Regions from separate parts of the Rhodoferax sp. LS1P39 genome, predicted to be linked through region 3. Evidence: predicted binding sites of a transcription regulator. Region 3 holds the regulator's gene; each other region holds the start of a gene.
The links. Region 3 encodes LexA, which represses DNA repair genes until DNA is damaged. Its sites were predicted from a motif close to ACTGTATNNNNATACAGT; they were not measured.
Positions count from the first base shown of each region.

Region 1 (10,430 bases), on a different contig from region 3:
CGCCCGGCTTTCGAAGCCACGCTGCTGGAGCCGCTGACCCGCCTGACCACCGCCCTCATCAACGCCCAGCGCCCGAACGAGGGCCTGCAACTGGCCGAAGAGCGCATCCTGCCGGGCGAGGAAGCCTGTGTGGACTCCATCATCCAAAGTTTCCAGGAACAAATGCGCGCGCTGTGGAAACCCGGTGGCTTCGAGCGCGGCGGCAACACCAAGACCCAGGGCATCGTGCGCGCCGAATTTATCGTCCACCCCGACCTGCCCGCCCACCTGCGCCACGGCATTTACGCCACGCCGCGCAGCTACCCGGCCTGGGTGCGCTTCTCCGGCCCCGGCCCTTACGTCACGCCCGACATCGACGACGTGGGCTTCATGAGCATCAGCGTCAAACTCATGGACGTGCCCGGCCCCAAGCTGATGGACGAGGAACGCTTCACGCAAGACATGTTTGGCGTGTCGCCGCCCACCTTCGTCACCCCCGACGTGATCGCCAACGCCCAGCTGCAAAAAGAAAGCCTCAAGAACGCGCAGATCTTCTACTTCCTCAACCTGCACCGCCCGCATGTGCTGGATGCCATCATGCAAGGCCTGTGGACCAAAACCCAGAGCAGCCCGCTGGAAGCCCCCTACTTCAGCTGCGTGCCCTACCTTCTGGGCGAAGGCCAGGCCATGCAGTATTCGTTCTGGCCCAAATCCAAACACCGCACCCCCATCCCCCGCCTGCCCCTGCGCCCGCCCGACGACTACCTGCGCAACGCCATGGTGGCATCGCTGGCCGCAGGCGATGTGGAGCTGGACGTGCGCCTGCAAGTGCAAACCGACCCGCATTTGATGCCCATCGAGAACGCCGGTGTGCTCTGGCCCGAGCGCCTGTCGCCCCGCATCTCCGCCGCCACCCTGCGCATCCCGCAGCAAAAGTTCGACTCCCCGGCGCAAATGGAATTTGCCAAGCGCCTGTCGTACAACCCCTGGCACAGCATTGCCGAGCACCGCCCCCTGGGCAACCAAAGCCGCGCCCGCAAACGCATGTACTACGAGCTGTCGAAGCTACGGCACCAAATGAACGCGGTGCCGCACTTCGAGCCGGTGGGGGATGAGGTATTTTGAGAACGTGCCCAAGGAGCGATTGCCATGACGGAACTCCATGTATTTGTCAGTGTGGGAGGAACGGCGACAGAGCAGCAGGAAGCTTTTGTCCGCTCGGTCGAAGAGCGCCTTCGCAGCGAAGGCCTGGTTCCGCACACGGTGGGTCGCAATACCTTCAGCGCAGACGCGCCGCTGAAGGCGGTGACACAGCTCCTTGACCGCTGCTGCGGCACGGTGGTCATCGCGCTGGAGCGCACCTTTGTGGCCAGCGGTGCCGACAAACGCGGCGGCCCAAAAGAGTCGCCGCTGCAGGACATCAAACTGGCCACGCCCTGGAACCAGATCGAAGCCGCCATGGCCTACAGCCGAGGCCACCCCCTGATGGTGATCCTGGAGCGGGGCGTCAAGGAAGAAGGCCTGCTGGAGCGCGGCTACGACTGGTACGTCCAGTCGCTGGAGCCGAATCCGGCGGCCCTGGCCAGCTCCGAGTTCAATGGCGTGCTCGCCAGCTGGAAAGCCAAGCTGGCGCAGCCAGCACCCAAGCCACCTGCCGGGGCGAAGAATCCCACAGAACTCACGATTGGCGAGCTGGTCGCCAGCATGAAGCCGGGCCAGCTGTGGAGCCTGCTGGGCACCATCGCCGCCCTGGTGGCCGGTGCTTTTGCCGTGGGCGGCAAGCTCTTTGGCGCTTAAACGTCTCTGCCAGGCTTCTACAATCGCGCCCCCTAACAGCCCAACCCAAGCCTCAGCCGCAACGCACGACCCAAGAACACCGCAGAACTGGCTTTGCCAGGCTGCTGGTGTTGCCCCCTGCAAGGGGGTTGGAGAAAAGTGCGCAGCACTGGAGCCTGGGGGTGAGCATTTCCTCCCCTTTGATTGCAGACTCCCCTAAAAATGAACATCACGGTTAACGACGACTTGCTGGCCTACATCGACCCGCTCACCCCTGACGAGCACGCTGCGCTGGAGCGCAGCATCCTGGCCGAGGGCTGCCGCGATGCGCTGGTGCTGTGGGGCGATGTGCTGGTGGACGGGCACAACCGCTACGGCATTTGCAGCACGCACAACATTCCGTTCAACACCGTGCAGAACACCGCTTTCCAGACGCTGGACGATGTGCACCTGTGGATGATCGACCAGCACCTGGGGCGGCGCAGCGTGTCGGACTTCCAGCGCGGCGTGCTGGCGCTGCGCAAGAAAGACATCCTGGCCGGACGCGAGCAGCCTGCCAAGGCCGAAGCCCCGGTCAGCACCACCGCACCGTGGGAAGAGTCCGCCACGCCTGCCGCCGCAGCCCCCACTGCCGAGCCCGCGCTGACCCGCGAGGCGCTGGCCAAGTCGGCGCGCATCAGCAACAGCACCTTCACCCAGATCGAGAAGATCCAGAAGTCGGCCGCGCCCGAGCTGGTGGCCGCCGTGAAAGCCGGCACCATCTCCATCAGCACAGCGGCCACCGTGGCGACCCTGCCCGCCGAGGCGCAAATGGCCGCGGCCGCAGGCGGCAAGAAAGAGCTGCAACAGGCCGCCCGCCAGGTGCGCGCCGCCAAGGCCGTGGAGCGCACCGAACCCGATTCGCCCGAAGGCATCATCGCCCGCCTGAAGCAAACCGTGGCCGAGCTGACGGCAGAGAACGCCGCGCTGCGGGCGCAACTGGCCGAGATGATGGCCTGATAACTTCAAGCCAAACAGGCCGCCAGCGCTTATTCCATCAGCACAAGAAGCTATTGATTAAGTAGCAAGCTGTCGGTCCTGCTGCAATAGCCGGGCGGCGATCTGCAGCTCCGACTCCAGCCACTCCCTGAACGCCCGCAGCGGCGGCCAGTCCCGGTGCTCCGGGGGGTGCACCAGCCAGTAGGCGTCGTAGGCCTCGGTAGCCAGAGCCAGGGGCGAGAGCTGGACCAGCCGCCCGGCGCGCAGTGCGTCGGCGGCCACCAGCTCGCGGCCCAGCGCAATCCCCAGGCCCTGCTCGGCGGCCTGCAGCATCAGCCCCATGTCGTTGAACACCGCCACCGGCTGGATACGGCAGGGGTGGCCTGCCAGCGCAAACCAGGCCTCCCAGCACTCGACGGTGCCCAGCAAGGGCTCGTGCAGCCAGGTAGTCGGGTCGCTGCCCGCCAGGCGCGCGGCCATGGCCGGGCTGGCCACCACCACCTGCTGCGAGTCGATCAAACGGCTGCCTTCCAGGCCGCGCCACGGGCCTTTGCCCTGGCGCACCGCTGCGTGGAAACCTTCGCGGAGCAAATCCATGGGCTGCTGCGAGGTGTGCAGCTCCACCGCAATACCGGGGTGCAAGGCCCGCCAATGCGCCATGCGCGGCATCAGCCAGTGCTGGGCAAACGAGGGCGATACGGTGATACGCAAACGCTGGTCGGTGCCGGTGGAGGCCACAGCGGCGGCGCGCATGCCCTCGTCGATCTGGGCCAGCGCGGGCTCCACCGCCTGCAGCAGCGCGGCCCCGGCGGCATTCAGCACCACCCGGCGGCCCCGCCGGTCGAACAGCAAAAAGCCCAGTTGCTCCTCCAGCAAACGTATCTGCTGGCTCACCGCGCTGTGCGTCAAATGCAGTTGCTCGCCCGCCGCCCGCAGGTTGGACAGCGTGGCCACGGCACGGAAGGTGGGCAGGGTTTGCAACGGAATGCGGGACATGCTGGTAAGTATACGCAACCAGTCTTGGCAGAAATGAGCGCTTTTCTCGCAGGCATTGGATGCATATGCTTACCAGACATTCTTGTAACGGCCTGCCATGACCTCCTCCACCCTTGCATTCAAACGGCCTCTGGCCTGGCGCACCGCCACCGCTCTGCTGGCCCGGCTGTGGCAGCGCTGCACCCGCCGCCGCACTATCGCTCCCGCACCCTTGGGCGAACTGGGCAGCCACCTGCTGCGCGACATCCAGGCCCCAGGCCGCGTGCACGGGCAGGCGCTGGAGCACAGCGAGCTGGCCCGGTATGACCGGCAACAAAAAACAAAGAAAATCAGCCTCTAGCGCCCTATCCATCAGCGCAAGCAGCTATCAAAACAGGAGTTTTTCCAGGACGCTAGTACACCGATGCCGGGTTGTCGTGCGCACCAAACACCCGCACGCAGTCGCGGCCATGGGACTTGGCGGCGTACATGGCGACATCGGCGTTGCGCAGCAGGGTGTCGGCATCCAGGCCCGCGCTGGGGTACAGGGCCACGCCGATAGACGCGCCCACCTGCAGGCGGTGCGACTCGATTTCCATGTCGCGGGCAATGTCGTCCAGCAAGCGGTAGGCCAGGCCCAGCGCCTGCTCGGTCTGGTCCACCCGGCATTGCAGCACGGCAAATTCGTCGCCGCCCATGCGGGCCACCACGTCGCCGTCGCGGGCCACGGTGCGCATGCGGTCGGCGATCAGCGCCAGCACCTTGTCGCCAATGGCGTGGCCGTACTGGTCGTTGATGGGTTTGAAGCGGTCGATGTCGATGAAATGCACCGCAAACCCGGTCGTGCCGGGCTCGGCGGCGCAGGCCAGGGCCAGGCTTTCCAGAAACACCTCGCGGTTGACCAGCGCGGTCAGGCCGTCGTGGCGGGCCACGTGGCGGATGCGGGCCTCGGCGTGGCGGCGCTCGGTGACATCGGTGTAGGTGCGCAGCACGCCGCCGCCCGCCATGGGGATGCTGTGGATTTCCACCACCCGGCCATCGCGCCGCGTGCGGTCGTAAAAATAGGGCCGGTCGAAGATGTCGCCGCTGCGCGCGGTGGCCAGCACCTCGTCGGGCACATGGACCAGCTCGCCAGCGGCCTGCTGGTAGTCGGCCAGCGCGTCCAGCGTGGGGCGGCTGTCGAGCAGGCTCTGCGGCAGGTTGAGCAGCTCGCGGGCGCGGCGGTTGCACACCACCACCACGCGCTCGGCGTTGACCATCATCACGCCCTGCTCCATGGTGGCCAGCGTGGCCTCTAGCAGGGCCGACTTTTCTTGCAGGATGGCCTCGCTCTCGCGGGCGCGGCGCTCGGCCTCCCGCAGTTGCTGCTGCTGGCCCTTGAGCACGGTGATGTCCACATGCGCCCAGAAGCCTTTGCCGTCGGGGCTGCGTTGGCCGATCACCCGGCTCCAGCGGGCACCAGGCAGCGGCAGCTCAAACGGCGAGCCGGTAAAGCGGGTGTGCTCCGACAGGGTCAACAGCCCCGCGTCGAACAGCCCCTGGTGCTGCGCCTCCTGGCCCTGCCAGGCGGTGCGGTAGACCCATTCCAGGTGCGCGCCCACGGCTGCGTCGCGGCTGGGCAGGCTGTACTGCTGCACAAAAGGGGCGTTGGCCCAGAGGATGCGGTCGTCGGCCCCGGTGACCACCACACCGTCGGCCACATGGTCGAACAGGGCCGCGCCGTCGATAGCGCTGGTGGCCAGAATGGTCGGGCCCTGGGGGTCGGTGGCCGAGGTGTGGGCCTGCCAGATGCGGATGCGGCCTACGCCGGGCACCGGCAGCGAGGCCACCCACAGCCGCACGCCCAGGTGCTCAAACGCATACGGGCGCTGCTGGGTGCGGTGGCGGGCGATGCCGCTGGCTATGTATTGGTTGATCTTGGGCAGTTCGTCCGCCGCCAGCCGCCCCTGGTAGAAGCGGCGCAGGTTGTCGCGGTAGGGTTCCCCGGCGTGGACGTGACCTGCGTGCTCAGGGAAAAACTTGAGGAAGCTGCGGTTCCACAGCAGGGTGTGGTCGGCATCGTCGAACACGCACAGGGCAATGCCCAGACTGTCCAGGGTGTCGGCCACCACGCGCAGCAACGGCAGGCCCTCACCCATGGTGGCTGCCGGGCTGGAATGGGGTCGCTAACTGCTGCATTACACGGATTTTCGGTAGCTTGAACGAAGAGTAACGGACTGGTTAGAACGGGTCGGTGCGCAGAGCCAAACCGCCCCCAAAATGTAGCCGAATCTGGCACCCGCGCGGCCCTGCACCACCCGGTAGAGGCACCAAATTTGTATGTATGTTTATACACAAAAAGTGTCTGCAGCGGCGGTAGCAAAAGCACTAGCAGCTATTCATTCAATAGCATCTGGGCGGCGTATTGGCACCACGCCAAGCTAGGGTTTACGGGTGGCGCGATGGGTTTTACTGTATATTAATACAGTTAATTCAGCACATCCCATGGACCTCAACCGCAAACTCGCCATCCTGGCCGATGCCGCCAAATACGATGCATCCTGCGCGTCCAGCGGCACGCAAAAACGCGACTCGGTGGGCGGGCGCGGCATCGGCTCCACCGAAGGCGCGGGCATTTGCCACAGCTACGCGCCCGATGGCCGCTGCATCTCGCTGCTGAAAATTTTGCTCACCAACTACTGCGTCTACGACTGCCTGTACTGCATCAACCGCGTCAGCAGCAATGTGGACCGGGCGCGCTTTCGCATCGACGAAGTGGTGCAGCTCACACTCGACTTTTACCGCCGCAACTGCATCGAGGGCCTGTTCCTCAGCTCCGGCATCATCCGCAGCCCCGACTACACCATGGAGCGCGTGGTCGAAGTGGCCCGCGTGCTGCGCGAGGAGCACGACTTCCGCGGCTACATCCACCTCAAAACCATCCCCGAAGCCAGCGAAGAGCTGCTGGCCCGCGCGGGCCGCTACGCCGACCGGCTGAGCATCAACGTCGAGCTGCCCACCAGTGAAAGCCTGTTGGTGCTGGCCCCCGAAAAAGACGGCCAGGCGATCCGCCGCTCGATGGCGCGCCTGCGCATCCACATCGACGATGCCAAGGCCGCCGCCACGCCGACAGTGGCCACCTCGCAGCCGCGCGTGGCCCCCAAGCGAGCCCGTGCACCGCGCTTTGCACCGGCAGGCCAAAGCACGCAGATGATCGTGGGCGCCGATGCCTCGGACGACCGCAGCATCCTGACCACCAGCGCCACGCTGTACGGCGCGTACCGGCTCAAGCGCGTGTACTACTCGGCCTTCAGCCCCATCCCGGATGCCGCGCGCGGCCTGCCGCTGAGTGCGCCGCCGCTGGTGCGCGAGCACCGGCTCTACCAGGCCGACTGGCTCATGCGCTTTTACGGCTTTGCGCACGACGAGATCGTGGGTGCCAGCGACGGCATGCTGGCACTCGACATCGACCCCAAGCTGGCCTGGGCCCTGGCCCACCGCGAGAGCTTTCCGGTCGACCTGAACCGCGCCCCGCGCGAAATGCTGCTGCGCGTGCCCGGCCTGGGTGTCACCTCGGTGAAGCGCCTGCTCGACACCCGCCGCATCCGCACGCTGCGCGTGGACGACTTGTCGCGCCTGAAGGTGCCGCTGAAGAACGTGCTGCCTTTCATCACCGTGCCGGGAGCCGCCCGCAACGGGCTGGACGATGCCAACCTGGCGGCGCGGCTGCGGCCCCAGCCCCGGCAGCTGTCGCTATTTGACCTGCCGGTGGGCCATGGCTGAAACGGCCCCGCAAGTGGTGCATCTGGCGGGCGAAGACGATGTGCCGGGCTTTCGGGCAGCGGCGCGGCGTCTGCTGGCCCAAGGCATCGCACCGGGCCGCATCAGCTGGCATGTGGCGGGCGCGGCCGAGGGGGATTTGTTTGCGACAGAAGAGACTGCAACCGATGTGGACGCAACAACGGGCACCGTACTAAAGCTGCCCGCGTTCTTCGTGTCACTGTGCAACCGCACCGCCCTGCATGCCGACCCGTCCCGCTTTGGCCTGCTGTACCGGCTGGCCTGGCGGCTGCTGCGCGAGCCCGGCTTGCGCCACGACCTGCTGGACCCCGACAGGATGCTGGCAGAGCAGATGGCCCGCGTGGTGCGGCGCGACATGCACAAGATGACCGCGTTTGTGCGTTTTCGGCCCCTGGCCGCGCCCACCGGCGACGGCTGGGGTGTCACCCACGTGGCCTGGTTCGAGCCCGGCCACCACATCGTGGAGGCCACTGCGCCCTTCTTTGCGCGGCGCTTTGCGCAAATGCCCTGGGCCATCCTCACACCCGAGCGCAGTGCGCGCTGGAACGGCCAGCAACTGGCCTTTGGCCCCGGTGCGCAGAAATCCGACGCGCCCCCGGCCGATGCCAACGAACGGCTGTGGCTCACCTACTACGAGAACATCTTCAACCCGGCGCGGCTCAAGCTGGCCATGATGCACAAGGAGATGCCGCGCCGCTACTGGAAGAACCTGCCCGAGGCGGTGCTGATCCAGCCGCTCACCGCCCTGTCGGCCCAGCGCAGCGGCCAGATGCTGGAGCAGGCGGCCACCGAACCCGCGCACCGCCGACCCGCTGCGTCCATCGCCCTGCGGCTGGACCAGCGCCCCGAGGTGGTGGAAGCCCCCGGCACGTTGGCCGCGCTGCGCCAGGCCACCGAACGCTGCCGCGCCTGCCCCATCGGCCAGCACGCCACCCAGGCCGTGCATGGCGAAGGCCCGCTGGGCGCACCGCTGATGCTGGTGGGCGAGCAACCCGGTGACCAGGAAGACCTGCGTGGCCGCCCCTTCGTCGGCCCTGCCGGCCAGCTGCTGGACCGGGCGCTGGCGCAGCTGGGCCTGCCACGGGAGGCGCTGTACCTGACCAACGCGGTAAAGCATTTCAAGTTCGAGCCGCGTGGTCAACGGCGCATCCACAAGACTGCCGCGCAGCAAGAGGCCGCCGCCTGCCTGGACTGGCTGGAGCACGAGATTGCCTTGGTGCGCCCTGGGGCCACCGTGGCGCTGGGCAGCACCGCCGCCCGCGCCCTGCTGGGCCGCCCGGTGGCCGTGGCCAGCGAACGCGGCCAGTGGCACCAGCGCGCCGACGGCCTGCGCGTACTGGTCACCCTGCACCCCGCCGCCCTGCTGCGCATGGACAGCCGCGACTTCGATGCCGCGTTTGCCCACTGGCTGGACGATCTGCGCCTGGCGGCAGACCCGCAATATTTATAAGGAATAGGCCGCCAGCGCTTATTCAATAAGCACGAGAAGCTATTAAATCAGTAGCATACAGCCCCACAGCCCGCGCGCTGCAGCCCCGCCCTCACGGCGCCAGCACGCGGATCTGCACCAGCTGCCGGGTGTCGGCCGCGGCTTCGCTGCTGTAGCTGCCGGGCGGGGTCTGCCCGCCCCCGGTGGCCGCCACCGTGACCCACTGGCCCAGGGGTGCGCTGACGCTGGTGGCCAGCTGGCTGCGGGCCTGGCTGGGGAGCTCAGCGGCTCCGCTGGGGGCCTGCACGCTGGAGGATTGCACGTCGATGTCGATCTTCACCGGCTGGCCACCGCCGGGCCAGCGCGGCTGCACGGCCATGCTCTGGCCCGCCTGCATCCACACCATGCCGTAACTGACACCGCTGCCGTCGCGGCCCGTGGCCACCGACTGCACAAAGCGGATCGGCACATTCTGGCCCATGGTGAGCACCGCCTTTTCGCCATTGCGCACCTGGATGCGCTGGGCGGCCAGCGGTGCGGCGCTGGGCTGGGTGCTGACGGTGTTGCCGTCCGGCTCGCGGACCTGGCGCAGCTCCACCACCAGGTTGCGCTGCGGCAGTTGGGCCAGGGCAGAAATTGACAGAGCCAGGGCGGCTCCGGCGAGAAGCGTGCGTGCGGTGGTAGGCATGCCGCCATTGTTCCACGCATGGCTTCATCCCCCAAACGAGGGATGCCAAATGCGCCACCTTGCGCTAACTTGGAGGCAGCAGACATCCGCGATGTGCGCGGCCACCCCAAGGAGCCCACCATGCCCACATTCTTAAGCGAACATTTCAGCCTGGAAGAGCTGGTTGCCAGCCAGGAAGCCACCCGCCGCCAGATCGACAACACGCCCTCGGCGGGCATTGTGGTCAACCTGCGTCGGCTCTGTACCGTGCTGGAAGAGGTGCGCGCCTTGCTGGGCGGTGTGCCACTGGTGATCAGCAGCGGCTACCGCAGCCCGGCGCTGAACCAGTCGATTGGCGGTGCAGGCAAAAGCATGCACATGCTGGGTTTGGCGGTGGACTTCACGGTGCCCAAATTTGGCACGGTACTGCAAACCGCCAAGGCCATTGCCGCATCGGGCATTGCCTACGACCAGACCATCTACGAGTACGGTACCTGGGTCCACCTGGGCCTGGCCGCCACCGGCACCGCGCCGCGCCGCCAGAACCTGTCGATCTTCAGTGGCACCGGCTATCTGGACGGCATCAAAGCCCGGCCCCGCAGCCAACAAGCTGCGCAAAGGGCACAGAGGCGGGGTGTTTCCAGCCCACTTCCCGACCTTATCCCCTGAACCGCTGCCTATATTGATTCCAAGGGCGGCGTACCCATCTACAGAGTACAAGGGGCACATATGCACACGCACACTGTCAACTTTACGAACGACCCAGGCAGCGATCTGCTGCTGGAGGTGGACTTCAAGTGGCTGATGGCCGGCCAGGGCTATGCCGTGGACCCCGACCGCCTGCTG
Region 1 is NZ_JBWMAV010000012.1:116,865-127,294, reverse strand. Features, by position in the region: gene AC097O_RS18065 (catalase family protein) at 1-1,104, shown strand, start outside; gene AC097O_RS18060 (hypothetical protein) at 1,129-1,776, shown strand; gene AC097O_RS18055 (ParB N-terminal domain-containing protein) at 1,978-2,754, shown strand; gene AC097O_RS18050 (LysR substrate-binding domain-containing protein) at 2,812-3,741, opposite strand; gene AC097O_RS18045 (hypothetical protein) at 3,827-4,069, shown strand; gene AC097O_RS18040 (diguanylate cyclase domain-containing protein) at 4,122-5,846, opposite strand; gene AC097O_RS18035 (putative DNA modification/repair radical SAM protein) at 6,193-7,470, shown strand; gene AC097O_RS18030 (UdgX family uracil-DNA binding protein) at 7,463-8,938, shown strand; gene AC097O_RS18025 (hypothetical protein) at 9,030-9,605, opposite strand; gene AC097O_RS18020 (D-Ala-D-Ala carboxypeptidase family metallohydrolase) at 9,726-10,253, shown strand; gene AC097O_RS18015 (hypothetical protein) at 10,314-10,430, shown strand, end outside.
Region 1: the regulator LexA is predicted to act here: its motif matches at 6,159-6,176, upstream of AC097O_RS18035 (putative DNA modification/repair radical SAM protein).

Region 2 (10,430 bases), on a different contig from region 3:
ACGCCAAAGTGCAGCTCGATCATGCCGTGCGCCAGCTGGATGTGCAGCGCCACCAGCGACACCTGCACAAAGGCCAGCACCAGCCGCGCGGCCATGCTGCCCTTGGCCATGGCATAGGCCAGCGCGGCCACCACCAGCAACAGCAGCGATGCGCCGATGGCCAGTGCGGCATCGACAAACTGGAACCCCAAAACGACTGCGGCGATGGCACTGAGTGCAATCGCCGCCAACATCACCCTGTCGCCCAGCAAGGCCTGGGACAGGGGCTGGGGACTCTGCTGGCTGTGGGAATGTGCATGCATCATGGGGGGCTCCTCTTTGTTGTTTTGGCTTGTAACGATACTCCCGCTGAATGTAGGTGAATGTAACTTTGTGCATCTAAAGATCGCTGGTTTACCCGCACTTCCACGGGGCTTTAAAGGGCATTGCAGGCTCTAACATCGCCTCTCTGTTCCCACCGGCCCTTCCCATGCTCAAAAATCTTTCCCCTTTGCTCAGCGCCGACCTGCTGCACGTGCTGGCCTCCATGGGCCATGGCGACGAAATCGCGCTGGTCGATGCCAACTTCCCCGCCACCACCAACGCCAAACGCCTGGTGAACCTGCCCGGCGTGGATGCCACCCGCGTGCTGGATGCCGTGCTGTCGGTGCTGCCGCTGGACGACTTTGTGCCCGATGCCGCCTGCACCATGCAGGTAGTGGGCGACGCCAGCGCCGTGCCACCGGCGGTGCAGGACTTTGCCGCCACCCTGGTGCGCCACGGCGAGAAGCCACCCACCTCGCTGGAGCGCTTCGCCTTCTACACCCGCGCCGCCCAGGCCTTTGCCGTGGTGGCAACTGGCGACACCCGGCTGTACGGCAACATCCTGCTGAAAAAAGGTGTGGTGCGTTCTTGAGGCTTTTGCTGCATTTCTTATAGCTGCTTGTGCCCATTCCATAAGCGGTAGGCACTGATTTAATGCATAAAAAAGGGCGAGCCCATGGACTCGCCCTTTCAGGTCGGCATTCAGCCTTGCCGCGGTGCCACCGCGTAGTGGTCCAGCTGCATGGTGTAGCTGGCGCGGCCTGCGGTGAGGGCGCGCAGGCTGCCGATGTAGCCGAACAGCGTTTGCAGCGGCACCATGGCCTGCACCACGGCGGCGTTGCCGCGCTGGTCCTGGTGGCGCACCTGGCCACGGCGGCGGTTCAGGTCGCCGATGACATCGCCCACGTGGTCCATGGGCGTGGTCACTTCCACCGCCATCACCGGCTCCAGCAGCATCGGCCCCGCCTCGCGCTGGGCTTGCATGAACGCCTGCAGACCCGCAACCTCGAAGGCCAGCGTGGACGAGTCCTTCTCGTGGAAGCTGCCGTCTTCCAGCACCACCCGCACATCCGTCACCGGGTGGCCCGCCAGCACCCCCGCCAGGGCGGCACGGCGCACGCCTTGCTCCACGCTGGGGATGAATTCCTTCGGAATCGCCCCGCCGGTGATGGCGCTCTCAAACTGCAGGCCCGCGCCGCGTTCCAAAGGTTCCACGCGCAGCACCACCTCGGCGTACTGGCCGGGGCCGCCGCTCTGCTTTTTGTGCAGATAGCGCACGTGGGCCGCATGGGCAATGGTTTCGCGCAGGGCCACTTGCGGCGGCCCGGTGCGCACGGTTACGCCGAAGCGGCTGCGCAGCTTTTCCAGCGTCACTTCCAGCTGCAGCTCGCCCACGCCGGACAGCAAGGTCTGGCCGGTGTCGCTGTCCTGGCCCAGGCGCAGGCTGGGGTCTTCGTCCACCAGGGTGTGCAGGCCGCGCGAGAAGCTGTCCTGGTCGTCGCGCGAATGCGGCTCCACCGCCATGGCCAGCACCGGCTCGGGCGCGTGGATTTCCTCCAGCACCACGGGCTGGGCCGGGTCGCTCAGCGTGTGGCCGGTCTTGCTGTGCTTCAGGCCGGCCACGGCCACGATGTCGCCCGCCTGGGCCAGCGCGAGTTCTTCGCGGCGGTCGGCGTGCATCTGCACCACCCGCGACAGGCGCTCGCGCTGGCCGGTGTGGGTGTTCAGCACCGGCGTGCCCGCATGGGCTTCACCGCGGTAGACGCGCAGATAGCTCAGTGCGCCGTGCTCGTCGTGCACCACCTTGAAGACCAGCGCGGCAAAGCCGTCGCCCGGCGGTAGCGCCAGCGGGCGGTCTTCGGGGGCGGGCAGGTAGTCCACCACTGCGTCGAGCAGGGGCTCGATGCCTTTGTTCTTCAGCGCGGCCCCGGCCAGCACGGGCACGAAGGCGCCTGCCAGCGTGCCTTTGCGGATGCAGGCGCGCAGCACGTCCTCCGGCACGGTCTGGCCGTCCAGGTAGGCGGTGAGGGCCGCGTCGTCTTGCTCCACGGCCAGCTCCACCAGGTTGCGGCGGGCGGCTTCGGCGGCGGCTTGCAGCTCGACGGGCACGGCGGCGCGCGTCAGCGTGGGCTGGCCCCTGTCGTTGGGCGGCCAGTACAGGGCCTGCATGCTGAGCAGATCGATAACGCCCGCAAACCCGGCCTCCTGGCCGATAGGCAGTTGCAGCACCAGCGGTTTGACGGCCAGGCGCTCGGCGATCATGGCCACCACGCGGGCAAAGTCGGCCCCGGTGCGGTCCAGCTTGTTGACCAGCGCAATGCGCGGCACGCCGTAGCCGTCGGCCAGGCGCCAGTTGGTTTCGGTTTGCGGCTCGACCCCGGCCACGCCGTCAAACACCACCACCGCGCCGTCCAGCACGCGCAGCGAACGGCTCACCTCGATGTTGAAGTCGATGTGGCCGGGCGTGTCGATCAGGTTGATCTGGTGGCCGCGCCAGGCCACTGTTGTTGCGGCGCTGTTGATGGTGATGCCGCGTGCCCGCTCCTGCGGGTCGTAGTCCATGGTGGTGTTGCCGTCGTGCACTTCACCGGTGCGGTGGATCTCGCCGGTGGTGAACAAAATGCGTTCACTGACCGTGGTCTTGCCCGCGTCGACGTGGGCGATGATGCCGATGTTGCGAAGTTTTCGCGCCAATGTGTTCGTAGTCATACGATGTTCCTTAAAGACAAAAACCCTGGTGGCGTGCCGCCAACCAGGGTTCTCAGGGTCCGAGGCGGACCGCTAAAAAATTCCCGAAGCTAGGGGCTTTTGTCTTGCGCAGTAGACGCCGCACCAATGGACGAGCGCAAGCCCACCATCCACTGGTGGGGATGAATCGTGGCGATCAGCTTGTCGTAGGTACGCATAAGAACTTTCAGGTCGTCAAAAACAAAAAAACCCGGTCAAACATCTTTGCCGGGGTGGGGAGTTCGTTCCGGCAAGGCACAGCGCCTTCCGAAAAATCGGAAGGTGTCTAGAGGATCAATGCTTTGTTTATCGATGTCATGGTGCCGATTATAAAAACTAAACGAGTTGCTGTCCACTGGCCTGCGTTAAGGCGCAATTTTTTCCAGGCAATACCCCAGCCCGCGCACCGTGGCAATGCGGATCGGGCCTTTTTCGATTTTTTTGCGCAGGCGGTAGATGTAGACCTCGATGGCGTTGACGCTGACCTCTTCGCCCCATTCGCACAGGCGCTCGATCAGCTGCTCCTTACTCACCAGCCGCCCCACGCGTTGCAGCAGCACCTCCAGCAGGCCCAGCTCGCGAGCCGACAGCTCCAAGGTCTTGCCGTCGATGCTGGCCATGCGCCCGGCGTGGTCGTACAGCAGGGGGCCATGCTGGATGCTGCTGCTGGCCGCGCCCGCGCCGCGCCGCGCCAGGGCGCGCACCCGGGCTTCCAGCTCTTGCAGGGAGAACGGCTTGGCCATGTAGTCGTCGGCCCCAAAGTCCAGGCCTTTGACGCGCTCTTCCACGCTGTCGGCTGCCGTCAAAATAAGCACCGGCAGCGACGAGCCGCGGGCACGCAGGCGCTTCAAGACCTCCAGGCCGTGCATTTTGGGCAGGCCCAGGTCGAGGATCAGCAGGTCGAATTCGCGGTTGGTCAACAGTGCGGCATCGGCCTCGGTGCCGCTGGCCACGTGGTCTACCGCCGCCCCCGAGGCGCGCAGGCCGCGCAGCAGGCCGTCGGCTAAGACCTGGTCGTCTTCTGCAATCAAGATACGCATGCTTGTCTCCTGGTTTTTTGCGCAATTATGTCGCGTAGGCTTCCAGACCGAGTGCGACGACGGTGGCCACCTCCGGGCCGACGGCCTGGTGGAACTCGTCTTCGGCCTGGGCCACCGCGTCCTGGAAGGCCTTGAGCCAGGCCAACCCGGTGGCCGTAAACACCACCCGGCGGGCGCGTGCATCCAGCGGGTCGGGGGCACGGGCCACCATGCCCCAGGCGGCGCACTGGTCCACCAGGTCGCCCATGGCCTGCTTGCTCATGCCTGCCTGGGCCGCCAGCTCGGTGAGCCGCGCGCCCTGCAGCGGCAAATGCCGGGTGATATGGATGTGCGCCGCACCCACCTGCGCCCGCGCTGCCAGGTTGCCCAGGGCCAGCGGCACGTCCACGTTGCGGGCCATCAGTTCCAGCACGCGGGCATCGAAGCGGCGCAGCGCGGCGGCCATCAAGCGGCCCAGATGGGTTTCGCGCCAACCTTGTTCAGCAGTGATTTCTAACATTATCAAATGGTAAGCCAAACTGACTAAAAAATCTATTGCAGAACTATCGGGTCGCCGTAAACTACTGTTCAAGCATCCAGCCTGTAGTTAACCGCAGGCAACCCAGCCACCTATTTTTTGAAAGACCCGCAGCATGAACGCCGTCGCCAAAGCCCCTCCCGCCGCCCCCACCCCCGCCGCCCTGGCCGAAAAAGCCAAGGCCCTGCAAGCTGCGCTGGCGCAGATCGAAAAGCAGTTCGGCAAGGGCACCATCATGCGGCTGGGCGAGGGCGAAGTCATTGAGGACATCCAGGTGGTGTCTACCGGCTCGCTGGGCCTGGATATTGCGCTGGGCGTGGGCGGCCTGCCCCGTGGCCGCGTGATCGAGATCTACGGCCCCGAGTCCAGCGGCAAGACCACGCTGACCCTGCAGGTCATCGCTGAAATGCAAAAGCTGGGCGGCACCTGCGCCTTTGTGGATGCCGAGCACGCGCTCGACACCCAGTACGCCCAGAACCTGGGTGTGAACCTGCAAGAAATGCTGATCAGCCAGCCCGACACCGGCGAGCAAGCCCTGGAAATCGTCGATTCGCTGGTGCGCTCGGGCGCGGTCGATCTGATCGTGGTGGACTCGGTGGCGGCGCTCACGCCCAAGGCCGAGCTCGAAGGCGAAATGGGCGACAGCCTGCCCGGCCTGCAAGCCCGTTTGATGAGCCAGGCGCTGCGCAAGCTCACCGCCCACATCAAGAAGGCCAACTGCATGGTCATCTTCATCAACCAGATCCGCATGAAGATCGGCGTGATGTTCGGCTCGCCCGAAACCACCACCGGCGGCAACGCGCTGAAGTTCTACGCCTCGGTGCGCCTGGACATCCGCCGCACCGGCACCATCAAAAAGGGCGACGACTCCATCGGCAACGAGACCAAGGTCAAGGTGGTGAAGAACAAGGTGGCCCCCCCGTTCAAGACGGCCGAGTTCGACATTCTGTTTGGTGAGGGCATCAGTCGCCAGGGCGAGATCATCGACATGGGCGTAGAGGCCAAGGTCATCGAAAAGTCGGGTGCCTGGTACGCCTACCAGGGCGAAAAAATCGGCCAGGGCCGCGACAACGCGCGTGAGTTTCTGCGCGAGAACCCCGGCCTGTCTATCGAGATCGAAAACAAGGTGCGCGAGTCGCTGGGCATCCCGCTGGTGCCGGTGGCAACCGAGCCCGCCAAAGAAGGCAAGAAGGTCAAGGTAGAAGCCTAATCATGCCCCCGTGCTGATCCCATCAGCACGAGCAGCTATTAAAACTGTAGTAAATGGTTTTCGCACCGTCCAAGGGTCTGGTACCCATCAGCCTCAAGGGCCGGGCCCTGCGCCTGCTCAGTGGCCGCGAACACTCGCGCGCTGAGCTGGAGCGCAAGCTGACACCGTTCGAGGAAGTGCCCGGCACCTTGGCCCAGGCGCTGGACGAACTCCAGGCCAAGGGCTTCATCAACGAGCAGCGGGTGGTGGATTCGGTGCTGTACCGCCGGTCTGCCAAGCTGGGCACTGCGCGTATCCGGCAAGAGCTGCAAACCAAGGGCCTGGACCCTGGCATGGTGCTGGACGCGTTGGCCAGCCTGCAAGACACCGAGCTGGCCCGCGCCCGCGAGGTCTGGCGCAAGAAGTTCGGCAGCCCGCCGCTGGATGCCGCCGCCCGGGCCAAGCAGCAGCGCTTTCTGCTGGCCCGTGGCTTCTCGGGCGATGCCGTACGCAAGGTGGTGGCGGGCGGGGATGATGAAGATTGGCAGTAACTCCCCCTGCCTGCCCCAAGGCAAGCGCAAGCGTTGCCCCTTCGTGAACAGCGCAGGGCTGGCTTTGCCAGACTGCTGCTGTTGCCCCCTGCAAGGGGGTTGGCGAAAGATGCGCAGCACTGCAGCCTGGGGGTGTACCTAGTTAAGCCCGTCCGTGCGACACGCGGGATTGGCGGGCGAGTGAGTCCACGATCACCGCAATCGCCAGCACCGCACCGGTAATCATGTAGCGCAGCGACGACGACAAGTCCAGCAGCGTCAGCCCGCTGGAGATCGACTGGATCACGATGATGCCCAGCAGCGCCGAGTACGCACTGCCGCGCCCGCCAAACAGGCTGGTGCCGCCAATAACGGCAGCGGCAATCGCGTTCAGGTTCACATCGCCGGTACCGGCCTGCTGGCTGGCCGATGCCAGGCGGGCCGAGGCCATCACGCCACCCAGCGCGGCCAGCGAGGCGCACAGTACGAACACGCTGGCGTAGATGCTGCGCACCTTGATACCGGCGCGGCGGGCCGCCTCGCGGTTGCCGCCCACGGCGTGGACCATGCGGCCCCACTGGGTGCGGGTGAGTGCGTAGTCCAGCCCCACCACCAGGGCGATGAAGATGCCAAACATCCACGGAAGGCCCCGGTCCTGGTAGAAGTAAAGCGCAATCAGCTCCAGCACCACGGTGAGTACGGCAGTGCGCAGCACCAGGCGGCCCATGGATTCGGCGGACAGACCGGCAGCGCGGCGGCGGGCAGCGGTTTTCATACCCGCCACCAACATCACCAGCCCGGCCATCGCCACCACGCCGTAGGCCACCCAGGCGGGCATGAACAGCGACTGGCCCAGGTTCACCAGCGGCGAGTCGTAGGGCAGATTGATGGAGCCGGTGCCGCCCAGCACATACAGCTGGGCTCCCAGAATGGCCAGCAAACCGGCCAGCGTGGACACAAAGCTGGGCATGCCAAAGCGGTTGAACAGCTGCGCGTAGACCAGGCCGATCACCGCGCCCGTGGCCACCGCGGCGGCCACCGCCCAGCCCACCGGCCAGCCGTGGTTGACCCACAGCACGCCGACGATGGCCGAGGCAAAGCCGCTGACCGAGCCGACCGACAGGTCGATTTCACCGACCATCAGAATGCAGATGATCCCCAGCGAGATCACCCCGATGGTGGACGCGTCGAACAGCATGTTGATCAGGTTGGTGCTGGACAGAAAAATCGGGTTAATGCTCTGGAACACCGTCCAGATAACGGCCAGGCCGACGATCACGGGCAGCGAGCCCAGGTCGCCCGCCTTGACCTTGTCGATAAAGGTGCGGATAGCGCCGCCCACGCCGGTTTCGACCTGGTAACGTTCGTCGCTGCGGTCCAGCAGCGGTGGGGCTTTCGCCACGGTTTGGGTAGACATGGTGGTGCCTTATGCGGTGTGGGTTTGTAAAGATTCACGGCGCGTGGAGCGGCGCGAAACAGAGTTGTCGGCGGCCCCGGTGATTGCACCCACCAGTTCGTGGTTGGATGCATCGGGCAGGAACACGCCGTTGTTTTTGCCCAGGCGCAGCACCACGATGCGGTCGGCCACGGCGCGCACGTCTTCCATGTTGTGGCTGATCATCACCACGCCCAGGCCCTTGTCGCGCACCCGCTCAATCAGGTCCAGCACCTCGGCGGTCTGGGCCACACCCAGGGCGGCGGTGGGCTCGTCAAGCAAGATCAGCTTGGGCGAGAGCAACAGCGAGCGGGCGATGGCCACCGTCTGGCGCTGGCCGCCCGACAGCGATGCCACCGGAATGCGCACGCTGGGGATGCGGGCCGACAGCTCGTTGAGCAGCTGCCAGGCCTTGACCTCCATGTCCACCTCGTTCAGGTGGAAGGGGCTGAGCTCTTTGCCCAGAAAGATATTGGCCACCACGTCCAGGTTCTCGCACAGTGCGAGGTCCTGGAACACGGTGGCAATGCCCAGTGCCAGCGAGGCACCGGGGTCGGCCAGCGTGACCTGCTGGCCGCAAAAGGCCATGGTGCCGGAGGTCGGCTGGTGCACCCCGGACAAGATCTTGACCAGGGTGGACTTGCCGGCACCGTTGTCGCCCACCAAGGCAACCACCTCGCCCGCATGCACGTCAAGGTCGATATCGGTCAGCGCGGCCACGGCACCGAAGCGCTTGGTGATGCCACGCAGGCTCAGAACCAGCTCGCGTGCTGGCGTGGAATGTTGCATTGGTTGAGCGGTCATGGTGGCTTACTTGGTGATGCCAAGCTTCTTGCAGCCGTCGGCGTAGCGATCTACGCACAGCACGGCAGCGGTCTGGATCGGCTTGCCGCTGACCATCTTGTCGATGATTTCTGCCTTCAGGTTGCCAGCCACCACCACAGCGGGGGTGAACAGCTGCGAAGGGGTGTCGTACAGCATCATCTCAGCCTTGGGGGTTTCGCCCGCCAGCAGCTTCACCACGACTTGCGCAGCCGCAGCCGCCACGATTTCGCTGGGCTTGGAGATGGTGTTGTACTGGTCACCGGCAATGATGAGTTGCAGCGCAGCGATGGTCGCGTCGTTGCCCGACACCGGCGGCACGGGGTTCACGCCTGCGGCCTTGAAGGCGGCAATTGCGCCACCGCCGGTGCCGTCATTGGCGGCCACCACGCCCACGATCTGCTTGCCGAAGCGCGCAATCTGGCCGCTCACCCACTGCTGGGCCTTGGCGGGCACCCAGTCGGGTGTGTCGTATTCGGCCAAGATTTTGTAGCCGCTGTTGTCCAGCCCGGCGTGGATACCCTTCTTGATCAGGCCTGCTGCCGCATCGGTGGGCGAGCCGTTGACCTGCAGCACACCGCCTTCGCCCGGCTTCACGCCTGCGGCCTTGAGGCGCGCCACCAGCGAGTCGGCAATGGCTTTGCCGATGCCTTCGTTGTTGAACGACACGTAGTAGTCGGCCTTGGCTGCGGGAATGGGGCGGTCATAGGCCACCACCTTGATGCCCTTGGCCTGGGCCTGCTTGACCAGCGAGGCGGCAGCGGTGGAATCCACCGGGTCCAGCACGATGGCTTTTACGCCCTGCGAGATCATGGCGTTGAACTGTTGCTGCTGGCGCGATGCGTCGCCGTCGGCGTTTTGGTAGAGCACTTCGCAGGCGGCGCAGAGCTTCTTCATTTCGGCCTTGAAGCCGGGGCTGTCGTGCTCTTCGTAGCGGGTGGACGACTGGTCGGGCATCAGGAACGCGATCTTGGCGGGGGCGATGGTCTGGGCATACAGCGCGGTGCTGCCCAGGACGAGGGCGGTCAGGGATGCAAGGCGGGTCAGGGTACGAATCTTCATGTCTATCTCCGGTTTATGTAATTGGTCTTCTCAAAGGCGGGGCTGGGGTGTTCAGGGCATGGGCAGGTCATTCCTTCCATAGTTGGGTAGTCGCACAATCGATTGAGCTCTAGTGCACAGCAGAAGCGGAATCCACACTGATCTGGCGCAACTGGTGCATCACCGGTTTGAGCGTGGGGTACAGCGCCACATACAGCTTGAACAGTGCGGCATAGGTGCTGCGGGCCGGTTCCTGCGGCTGGGCGCGGGGGGTGAGCTGCACCCAGCCCTTGCGCACCGTGGCGGCATCAATCAGGCCCACACCATAGGCGGCCAGTTGCGCGGCCCCCAGCGAGGCTTCGACTTCTTCGGCGATGGTGAATACCGGGCGGCCGGTCACGTCGGCAATGATCTGCATCCACAGATCCGACTGGCTGGCGCCGCCGACGATGGTGATGGCATCGTCCAGCGGGTGGCCGTCCAGCGTACCGGTTTCGATGTTGTGGTGCAGCGCGTAGGCAATGCCTTCCAGCACCGCACGGTACAGGTGGGCGCGGCTGTGGTGCAGGCCCAGGCCGATGAAGGCACCGCTGGCCTTTGCATCCCACAGGGGGCTGCGCTCGCCCATCAGGTAGGGCAGAAACAGCAGCGCATCCGAGCCGCTGGGCAGGCCGCTGGCGGCGGCCTCCAGCAGCGCATGCGGGTCCACGCCCTGGGCGCGCCCTGCGGCAATCTCGGCCTGGCAGAAGTTCTCGCGGAACCAGCTCACGCTGGCCCCGGCGGTGATGGCGCCGCCAAACACGTACAGGTCTTCCATGCCGTTGAA
Region 2 is NZ_JBWMAV010000010.1:112,438-122,867, reverse strand. Features, by position in the region: gene AC097O_RS16350 (methyl-accepting chemotaxis protein) at 1-305, opposite strand, end outside; gene AC097O_RS16345 (RbsD/FucU family protein) at 470-895, shown strand; gene fusA (elongation factor G) at 1,006-3,012, opposite strand; gene AC097O_RS16335 (response regulator transcription factor) at 3,396-4,070, opposite strand; gene AC097O_RS16330 (MarR family winged helix-turn-helix transcriptional regulator) at 4,096-4,569, opposite strand; gene recA (recombinase RecA) at 4,703-5,797, shown strand; gene recX (recombination regulator RecX) at 5,851-6,327, shown strand; gene AC097O_RS16315 (sugar ABC transporter permease) at 6,470-7,723, opposite strand; gene AC097O_RS16310 (ATP-binding cassette domain-containing protein) at 7,733-8,545, opposite strand; gene AC097O_RS16305 (ABC transporter substrate-binding protein) at 8,552-9,625, opposite strand; gene AC097O_RS16300 (FGGY-family carbohydrate kinase) at 9,735-10,430, opposite strand, start outside.
Region 2: the regulator LexA is predicted to act here: its motif matches at 4,633-4,650, upstream of recA (recombinase RecA).

Region 3 (10,430 bases):
CCAGCAGTGGCTGGACGGCCCCTTGATGGACCTGCTGCAAGCCTGGCCGACCAGCGCGGTGCAGCAGGACACGCCGTTCATCCTGCAAGTTCAACGCGGACGGGTTTACCTGCGCATGGAGTACCCGCATTCCGATGTGCCCACGCTGCGGCATGCGGTGGCGGTGTTTACCCAGGCCTGCGTGTCGGCCCAGCTGTTGGACAACGGCTGAACTGTCGGTTATTTGTCCGCGTCCACGATGCGCAGCAGCGCTGTGCGGTCGCGGATCATCAAACCCGCGGTTTCGATGGCAATCACATCGTCGCGCTCCATGGCCTTGAGCTCCTGGTTGACGCGCTGGCGCGATGCGCCCAGCAACTGCGCCAGCTCTTCCTGTGCCAGTTGCAGGCTGATGCGGATCTCGTTGGGGTTGGCCAGGTTGGGGATGCCGTAGCTGCGCGCCAGGTGCAGCAGTTGCTTGGCCAACCGGGCCCGCAAGGGCAGGGTGTTCAGGTCTTCGACCAGGCCAAACAGCTGGCGGATGCGCCGGGCCTGCAGGCGCAGCATGGCCTCGTACAGCTCGGTATGCGTGGCCAGTATCTTCTTGAAGTCGGCCTTGGCCACGCACAGCAGGGTGGTTTCGCCGTGGGCATAGGCATCGTGGGTGCGCCGGTCGCCGTCAAAAATGGCAATGTCGCCAAACCAGGTGCCGGGCTCCATATAGGTCAGGGTGATCTGCTTGCCCGAGAGCGAGGTGGAACTCACCCGCACCGCGCCCCGGGCACAGGCCACCCATTCTTCGGGCGGCTCGCCGCGGGCTGCAATCAGGCCGTTGTCCTGGTAGCGCTTGACATAGGCGCAGCGCAGGATGTCGTGCCGCAACGACGGCGAAAGGGATGCAAACCAGTGCCCGGCATTGATGGCGGCGCGTTCTTCAATGGTCAGGATGGGTTCGTCCATGGGCTGTCTCGGGTGGGCTGATGAGCCGCACATTGTCATGCCACGGTCACGCAGGCGACGCACAAACACACAAAATATGTCGCCTGGGTGTCTGGTTGGGCTCATGCCCGGGTTTTCCGGGCCTGTGTCTTCGCACCCACAATCCTCCCAGATGGCCCGATAATTGCCGCTGTTTAAATGATCACATGCTGAAATCCAATGGTATGGTGTGTCCGAATCCCCTCCACACGTAAAAAATTGCAGTGAAACTACGCAACACCCTTCTTGGCTCCACCCTGTTGGTGGCCGCATTTGGTAGCTCAGCCCTGTCTCTTGGACGTGCCAGGGGCGCAGTGGTGTTGGGTCAGCCGCTGGACCTGGCGGTCGATGTCCGACTCGATTCCGCCGATGACAACGCCAGTGCCTGTTTTGAAGCCGACGTGTTCCATGGTGACGGGCAGGTGGCCGCCAACCGGGTGCGGGTCATCGTGGTGTCGGGTGCACAAGGGCAGGATGCCGTGGTGCGGATCCGCTCTTCGGCCGTGGTGGACGAACCGATTGTGGGAGTGGTCCTGCGCTCGGTGTGCAGCCAGAAAGCCTCGCGCCGTTACGATTTCCTCACCGACTTCCCGGTGGAAATGCAGGCCGCAGCGGTGCCTGCCATCATCCCGGCCACCGTCACCGCGCCCAGTGCCGCCCCGGCCCCCGTGATGGATGCACCCATGGCCGCCCCGGCCCCTGCGCCCGTCGCCGCGCCGCGCTCCGCGCCCATCCGCGCTGCCAACCCCGTGCCCGTGGTGCGTGCGCCCCGACCGGCCCCGGTGTCCAAGCCGATTGTGGCCAAAGAGCCCAAGGTGGTCGCGCCGAAGCCGGTGGTGCCCAAAGCAGAAGCCAAGGCCGAACCCAAAGTTGAACCCAAGGTCGAGGCCAAAGCGGAAGTACCCGACAACAAGCCCCGCCTGAAGCTGGAGTCGCCCGAGACCCCCGACGAGCGCCTGGTACAGCTCAAACCCGCCAGCGATGTGGTCCTGGCGCCCACCGACGACCCGCAAAAGCGCGAAGCCGCCGCCGCTGCCTGGCGCGAGCTGAACAACCTGCCAGCGGAAAACCCCCAGGAAAAGCAGCGCCTGCTGGCCCTGGAGGCCGAGTCCAAGACCCTCAAGGCCCTGCTGGCCAAGAACGAAGCCGACTTCAAACTGCGCCTGGACCGGCTGGAGAGCAACCGCTACGACGAGAACTTCGTCTACAGCCTGCTGGGCCTGCTGCTGGCCGCCATTGCGGCTGCCGCCTTCTTCTGGAACCGCGCCCGCCAGCGTCTCACCACGGCCACCACCGACTGGTCGCACCATGGCGAACCCACCGCCGAAGAACTCCGTGCCCCGCCATTGAGCCGCCCGGCACCGCTGGGCTCGCAGTTGCCGCCCAACACCTTGCCCGGCCCCAACCACGATGCCGATGTGGACGAGTCGCTGTTTGAAGACCTGAAGAAGCTGACGGCTGCGACCCTGCCCACCAAGCCGACCGCGCCGGTTACCGCCGCGCCGCGCTCTGCGGTCACGGCCATGCCGGCCCGCAGCATCTACCCGGAAGATTTTCTGGACGTGCAGCAGCATGCAGACTTCTTCGTCTCGCTGGGCCAGTACGACCAGGCGATTGACGTGCTGAAAAAGAGTCTCCACGGCACCTCCGAGTCCAGCCCCCTGGCCTACCTGGAACTGCTCAAGATCTACCACACGCTGGGCCGCCAGGCCGAATTCCAGCAGCAGCGCGATGCCTTCAACCGCATCTTCAACAGCGAGATTCCCGCATTCCCCGCGTTCACCCAAGAGGGCCAGACGCTGGAGGCTTATCCCGCCGTGCTGAGCAGTATCGAAAGCCAATGGGCTACGCCCAAGGTGCTGGATACCATCGAGGCCTGCCTGTTCCGCGACACCGCTGCGGGCAAGCCCTTCGATCTGGCTGCCTACCGCGAACTGCTGTTGCTCTATGCCATGGCCCAAGGCACCGTGCGCCAGGCAGATGGCTCCTTGCAGGGTGCCATGGCCCGGGCGCGCACTGCCCGCGCCAGCCGTCCCCAGGACCTGGAGTTGGACATCTCGCAGCCTGAGCCGTCGGAAGCCTCGGCCCCGCGTGAAACGGTGTTTACCCAGCCGATGCTGCTGATGTCGGAAATGGCCCCGCTGGAAGCCCAGGACACCCATCCCGAGCCGCTGGCCCCCGCACACCGTCCGCCGTTGGACCTGGATCTGGACCTGAACCTGGACTTCTCGAATTCCGAACTCATGGCCATGCAGGAGTTGCCCGCGGTACCCGCTGCGGTGACGCCGGCCAAGCCACCCGCACCTGCGCCCCTGGATCTGGACTTCGACCTGGATCTGGACCTGGGATTGCCCGGCCCGGCGGCGGCACCCGCTCCCGTGGCGCCGCCGGTGATTCCGGTGGTGGACAGCAATATGCTGGAGTTTGATCTGTTCGACCCCAGCATCGAGGCCAAGATTTCACCGAAGAAAATCTGATCTCGCCAAGCCCATAAAAAACGGCCCAGAAACCATTGGTTTCTAGGCCGTTTGTGCTTATGCCATGGGTACGAGCAGCTATCAAATTATTTACAAATTTGATAGCAATAGGCGTTCAGCGCCGTACCTGCAAGGCACCGGGGTTGATGATGTTGGTGGGCGTGCCCTGGATGAAGTTCAGCACATTGTCAAAGGCCGCATTGAAGTACAGCTCGTAGCTGTTTTGCTCCACATAGCCGATGTGCGGGGTGCAGATGCAGTTCTCCAGCCGCAGCAGGGCATGGCCTTGCAGGATGGGTTCGCTCTCGAACACGTCGATGGCGGCCATACCCGGGTGGCCGCGGTTCAGCCCGGCCAGCAAGGCATCGGGCTCGATCAGCTCGGCACGCGAGGTGTTGACCAGCAGGGACGTGGGCTTCATGCGCGACAGGTCTTCCAGGGTGACGATGCCGCGGGTTTCCTCGTTCAGCCGCAGGTGCAGCGACAGCACATCCGACTGCGCAAACAGGGCTTCCTTGCTGTCTACCACCTCCACGCCGTCGGCCAGCGCCCGGGTGCGCGAGGTCTCGCGGCCCCAGACCAGCACCTTCATGCCGAAGGCGCGGGCGTAGGTGGTGACGATCTGGCCGATGCGGCCATAGCCCCAGATGCCCATGGTTTTGCCCTTGAGCACCGTGCCCATGCCGAAGTTGGGCGGCATGGACGCGGTTTTCATGCCCGACTGCTGCCAGACCCCGTGCTTGAGGTTGCTGATGTACTGCGGCAAGCGCCGTGACGCGGCCAAAATCAGCGCCCAGGTCAGCTCGGCCGGGGCGGTGGGCGAGCCCACACCTTCGGCCACGGCGATGCCGCGCTCGGTACAGGCGGTGACGTCCACGTGCGCACCGATGCGCCCGGTCTGGGCAATCATCTTCAGGCGGGGCAGCTTTTCGATCACCGCGCGGTTGAGCTGGGTGCGCTCGCGGATCAGCACGATGATGTCGGCATCCTTGAGCCGCACCGACAACTGGCCCAGGCCCTTGACGGTGTTGGTGTAGACCTTGGCGGCGTAGGGTTCCAGCTTGGTGGCGCAGTCGAGTTTGCGCACGGCATCTTGGTAGTCGTCGAGGATCACAATGTTCATCCCCTGATTGTGCCTTGGCGCCAGCGGCTACTGCGCCGCCGCTGTGCAAAAGCGTTATGGCCGCAGGGCTGTCACCGCCATAGCTGTGCCGGGTTTACTGCAGCAAGGCGCTGGTGCTGCTTCGGGGCGCAGACTCCAGTGCAGCCAGGCGGTCCAGCTCGGCGCAGACATCGGCCATGCGGCCCGAGATGCGCATGCGCCCGGCGCTGGCGGTGGACTGGGGCGTGTCGATGACCCGCAGCACCCGCACCGGGCGGCGCGGCGCGACGGGTGGCGGCGTGCTGCAGCCGGGGCGGGCCGTCCAGGCGGGGGTCGGGTTGGGGCGGTTGTTGCAGCCGGGTGCCCAGGCCGTGGCGGGCCGCGCTGCGAGGGGTGTGCGTGCTGTGCGCTGGGGGCTCGGCGCGCTGGCGGTAAGCCAACCCATCCAGCCCATCAAACCCTGGACCGAACCCAGTAAACCGGTGGGCGAAAACGATGCGATTCCCATAGGACCTCCCCAACAAGCGTGTTGAATACGGACGAAACGGTGGCTGTAAACCTGGATTTACCCGGACAGTGGTGGTGGCGGGGCGCTCCCGCAGCCTGCTGCGCTTTACCTGAACTTAGGTTGGCACAGCGGCGTGGCTTGGCGTGGCGTAGCTTGGCGTAGGGGGCGGGCCGGGGCTACATCAGCAAGGTGTTGCGGATGAGCCCAACCGCCAGGCCTTCGATGGCGAAGCTTTCTTCCGGGTCGACCACGATGGTGGGGTAGTCGGGGTTCTCGGGCAGCAGTTCGATCAGGTTTTTGGTGCGGCGCAAGCGTTTGACGGTGACATCGTCGCCCAGGCGTGCCACCACGATCTGGCCGCTCTTGGCATCGGTGGCGGACTGCACGGCCAGCAGGTCGCCGTCGAGGATGCCGATGTCGCGCATGGACATGCCGCGCACCTTGAGCAGGTAGTCGGGCTTGTGGCGGAACATGCTGGCTTCCACGTGGTAGGTTTGGTCTACGTGTTCCTGCGCCAAAATCGGGGAGCCCGCAGCCACCCGGCCAATCAGGGGCAGGGCCAGCTGGGTGAGTACGTTGTGCAGGCGCGACTCGTTGATGGAGCGCAGGGTGTCGCTTTTGAGGCGGATGCCGCGCGAGGTGCCGCTGACCAGCTCGATGGCGCCTTTGCGGGCCAGGGCCTGCAGGTGCTCTTCGGCGGCGTTGGCCGACTTGAAGCCCAGGGTGTTGGCGATTTCGGCCCGGGTGGGCGGCGCGCCGGTGCGGGCGATGGCGGACTGGATCAGCTCCAGAATCTGCTGCTGGCGGGCGGTGAGTTTGGCGGGGAACAGTGGCAGATCCATGGGTGGCTCCTAGGCGGAAACTAAGTGGTTGGCTGTTTTAATATCCAGTGACTGTATTTTTAACCAGTTTTTGAAAGTTTGCAAGCATGGCGTTGAATTCAAGTTCTTCGAAGATCGTGGTGCTGGGCACCGGCGGCACGATTGCAGGCCGCGCCAGCCGCGCGGGCGACAACCTGGGCTATACGGCTGGCGAAGTGGGCGTGGCGCAGTTACTGGAGTCGCTAGGGGGCTTTGCTGCGGGAATAGACCTGGTGGCCGAGCAGGTGGCGCAGGTGGACAGCAAGGACATGGGTTTTGCGCTTTGGCAGCAGTTGGCGGCGCGCTGCGAGCACTGGCTGGCGCAGGCCGACGTGGCGGGCATCGTCATCACCCACGGCACCGACACGCTGGAGGAAACCGCGTACTTCCTACAGGCGGTGCTGGACCCGGCCAAGCCGGTGGTGCTGACCTGCGCCATGCGCCCGGCCACGGCCCTGGTGCCCGACGGGCCGCAGAACCTGCTGGATGCCGTGGCGGTGGCTGCCACCCCGGGCGCACGCGGCGTGGTGGCGGTGTGTGCTGGCAAGGTCCACAGCGCACGCGATGTGCAAAAGGTGCACAGCTACCAGGTGGATGCGTTTGCCTCGGGCGACGCGGGGCTGGTCGGGCTGGTGGAGGAGGGCCGGGTGCGCCTGCTGCGGCCTTGGCCGTCGGCGGTAGATTTTTATGAGGAAAATCGGCCTCTGGCGCTTATCCAATCAGCACAAGCAGCTATTAAAAATATAGTGTTGGGTAAGGTGCCTGCCAGCGGGTGGCCGCGGGTGGAGATCGTGCTGAACTACGCCGGGGCCAGTGGTTTGCTGGTGGACGCGCTGGTGGCCCAGGGGGTGCAGGGCATCGTGGTGGCCGGCACGGGCAATGGCACGCTGCATGTGGACCTGCAGGCGGCCCTGCTGCGGGCCATGGCGCAAGGGATGCGGGTGCTGCGCTCTACGCGCTGTGTGTTTGGCCGGGTGCAGGGCACAGCGGCGGACGCGATTCCCGATGCGCAAGGCTTGTCGCCGGTCAAGGCGCGGATCGGCCTGCTGCTGGACCTACTGGCGCTGCAGGCGTAAAAAAGCCGCCCCATCGGGCGGCTTGGATCCAAAGCAAAAATACTCAGGCTGCCAATGCGGCAAAGGCCCGGGCGGTGATTTCCTCGACGCTGCCGGTGCCGCTGATGGCGCGGTATTTGGGGGCGGCGCTAGGCTCATTGCGGGCCCAGCTGGAGTAGTAATCCACCAGCGGGCGGGTCTGGGCGCTGTACACCTCCAGGCGCTTGCGCACGGTTTCTTCCTGGTCATCGGGGCGCTGCACCAGGGGCTCGCCGGTGATGTCGTCCAGGCCTTCGACTTTGGGCGGGTTGAATTTGACGTGGTAGGTGCGGCCCGAGGCGGGGTGCGAGCGGCGACCGCTCATGCGTTCGATGATGGAGTCGAAGGGAACGTCGATTTCCAGCACGTAGTCGAGTTGGACCCCGGCGGCCTTCATGGCATCGGCTTGCGGCAGGGTGCGGGGGAAGCCGTCGAACAGGCAGCCGTTGGCGCAGTCGGGCTGGGTCAGGCGTTCCTTGACCAGGTTGATGATCAGGTCGTCGCTGACCAGACCACCGGACTTCATCACCGCGTCGGCCTGCAGGCCCAGCGGCGTACCAGCCTTGACGGCTGCGCGCAGCATGTCACCGGTAGAGATTTGCGGGATGCCGTACTTCTGGCAGATAAAAGTGGCTTGCGTGCCTTTGCCGGCACCAGGTGCACCCAACAAAATCAGTCTCATGGAAAAGTCCTCGAAGTGTTTAAAACTGCGCGGCGTTGCTGGCCCAGATGTGCTAGCCGCAACGCTTCATAGCGGGTGAGGATACCAGAGGCTTTAGTACAGTTTGCTTACACGTTCCAGGTCTTCCGGCGTGTCCACACCTGCACCCGGTGCATGCGCACTTGTGTGCACCGCGATGCGGTAGCCGTGCCATTGGGCGCGCAGCTGTTCCAGCGCTTCGCTGACCTCGATCGGGGCCTGTGGCAGGGTGGGAAACAGGCGCAAAAACCCGGCGCGGTAGGCGTAAATGCCGATGTGGCGCAGTGGGGCCGGGCTGGGCAGGCTTTGGAAACTTTTGTTGGCCGTGGCCCCGTCGCGCCACCAGGGGATGGGCGCACGGCTGAAGTACAGGGCGTGCTGCTGCGCGTCCAGCACCACCTTGACCACATTGGGGTTGGTGAAGTCGGCCAGGCTGGCGATGGCGTGGGCGGCGGTGGCCATGCTGGCACCGGGGCGTTGCTCCAGCAGGGTGGCTACGTCGTTGATCAGCGCGGGGTCGATCAGCGGCTCGTCGCCCTGCACGTTGACCACCAGGTCGTCGCCGTCCAGGCCCAGCAGGGTGCAGGCTTCGGCCAGGCGGTCGCTGCCAGAGGGGTGGTCGGCGCGGGTCATGACGGCCTCGATGCCGTGGGCGGCGCAGGCTTCCAGGATGGCGGTGCTGTCGGTGACCACCACGCTGCGCTGCGCCTGGGACAGGCGGGCGCGCTGGGCTGTGCGGACCACCATGGGCACGCCGCCCAGCAGGGCCAGCGGTTTGTTGGGCAGGCGGGTGGAGGCCAGGCGGGCGGGGATCAGGACGGTGAAGTGCATGGGTTTACAGGCCGAGTTCTTCGTCGCTCAGGGTACGGGCTTCGTTTTCCAGCAGCACCGGAATACCGTCGCGCACCGGGTAGGCCAGGCGGGCGCTGCGCGAGGTGAGTTCTTGGCGTTCGCGGTCGTACTGCAGCGGGCCCTTGGTCACGGGGCAGACCAGCAGTTCCAGAAGTTTGCTATCCATGGGGAAATCTCAGTCGGTGTGGGGTGTGGATGATAGCCAGGGATCGACGCGCTGGTCCAGGGCGGCCCAGAAGCCGGAGTCGATGGCCAGCACCAGGGGCACGGCCAGCGCGTTGGGCTGGTGTTGCCAGAGTTTGGCCGCATCTTTTTCGGTACAAATCACGCTCCCGTGCTTATCCGATGGGCGTAACCAGCTATTAAAGTTGTAGTGATCCGGCAGAGCCCGGGTTTCTGCCAGCGTTAGGCCTGCCGCGCGCAGCATGCTGAAAAAGCTTTCCGGCTGGGCGATGGCGGCCACGGCCAGCACCGAGGTGCCGCGCAGCGTGGCCAGCGGCACGCGGGTGCCATCCAACCGCACGGCATCGTCGGCCAGCGTGCGCTGGGCGCGCCAACCGGCGAAGGCGGGGTTCGCACCGCTGTGCAGCACCAGATCCACCGGTCGCGGCCAGGCTTCGCGCAGCGGCCCGGCGGGCAGCAAAAAGCCGTTGCCCACGCCGCGGTCGTCAAAGATGCAAATCTCCAGGTCGCGGTGCAGGGCGTGGTGCTGCAGGCCATCGTCGCAGACGATGAGCTGGGTGGCGGGGTAGGCGGCCAGCAGGGCTTGGGCGGCCTGCAGGCGTTGGCTGGCGACGAACACCGGCACGCCACAACTGCGCTGGATAAGGGCGGGCTCGTCGCCTACGTCGGCGGGCAGGCTGTCGGGCCGCACCTCCCTGCAATCCGTGCTGCTGCGGCCATAGCCGCGGGACACCACGCCAACCTTCACGCCGCGCGCCGTCCAGTGTTGCACCAGGGCCATCACCACCGGGGTCTTGCCCGAGCCGCCCGCCACCACATTGCCGACCACGATGACCGGCACCGGCACGCGGCCAGACTTCTTGAGGTGCATGCGGTACAACAGTCGGCGCAGTCCGGCCAATAGGCCGTACAGCAGCGACAAGGGCCACAGCAGCCAGGCCTGCCAGCCGCGCCGCTGCCAGGTGCGCAGCAGGGCCTGCTCCATGCTACGGGCTAGCCTATTTGGGGGTGGACTGGGTGGCAAACGTGATCTGGTTCAGGTTCGCGCGGCGGGCGGCTTCCATCACGGTGATGACCGACTGGTGGGTGGCGCTGGCATCGGCACTGATGATGACCACCATGTCTTTGCCACCTTGGGCCGCGTTGACCAGGGCCAGCGACAGGGCTTCGATGCTGCGCCCATCGACCGCGCCCTTGTTGATGGCGTAGCGGCCATCGCTGCTGACCGCCACGATGATTTCCTTGGGGTAGTCGCGCTGGGCATCGGTGTTGGCCACGGGCAGGGTGATCTGCAACTCGGTGAACTTGCTGTAGGTGGTGGACAGCATCAGAAAGATCAGCACCACTAGCAGCACGTCAATGAACGGGATGAGGTTGATTTCGGGCTCTTCGCGGGAGCGGTGGCGAAAGTTCATGGACAGCCCCCTAGACCCGTTTGCGCACGGCGTTCAGGTGGCGGGCAAACTGGTCGGCGGCCAGCTCCAGCGTCAGCAGGTATTCATCAACCCGCGCCCGGAAGTAGCGCCAGAAGATCAGCGCGGGAATGGCCACGATCAGTCCAAACGCGGTGTTGTACAGCGCAATCGAGATGCCGTGCGCTAGCTGCGCCGGGTTGCCGCCCACGCTGCCGCCGTTGCCCTGCGAGCCAAAGATCTCGATCATGCCGATCACCGTGCCCAGCAGGCCCAGCAAGGGCG
Region 3 is NZ_JBWMAV010000016.1:58,987-69,416, reverse strand. Features, by position in the region: gene AC097O_RS20775 (hypothetical protein) at 1-211, shown strand, start outside; gene AC097O_RS20770 (Crp/Fnr family transcriptional regulator) at 220-939, opposite strand; gene AC097O_RS20765 (type IV pilus assembly protein FimV) at 1,182-3,434, shown strand; gene AC097O_RS20760 (D-2-hydroxyacid dehydrogenase family protein) at 3,550-4,557, opposite strand; gene AC097O_RS20755 (hypothetical protein) at 4,652-5,044, opposite strand; gene lexA (transcriptional repressor LexA) at 5,221-5,886, opposite strand; gene AC097O_RS20745 (asparaginase) at 5,973-6,980, shown strand; gene adk (adenylate kinase) at 7,024-7,680, opposite strand; gene kdsB (3-deoxy-manno-octulosonate cytidylyltransferase) at 7,774-8,529, opposite strand; gene AC097O_RS20730 (Trm112 family protein) at 8,534-8,716, opposite strand; gene lpxK (tetraacyldisaccharide 4'-kinase) at 8,726-9,718, opposite strand; gene AC097O_RS20720 (biopolymer transporter ExbD) at 9,732-10,148, opposite strand; gene AC097O_RS20715 (MotA/TolQ/ExbB proton channel family protein) at 10,159-10,430, opposite strand, start outside.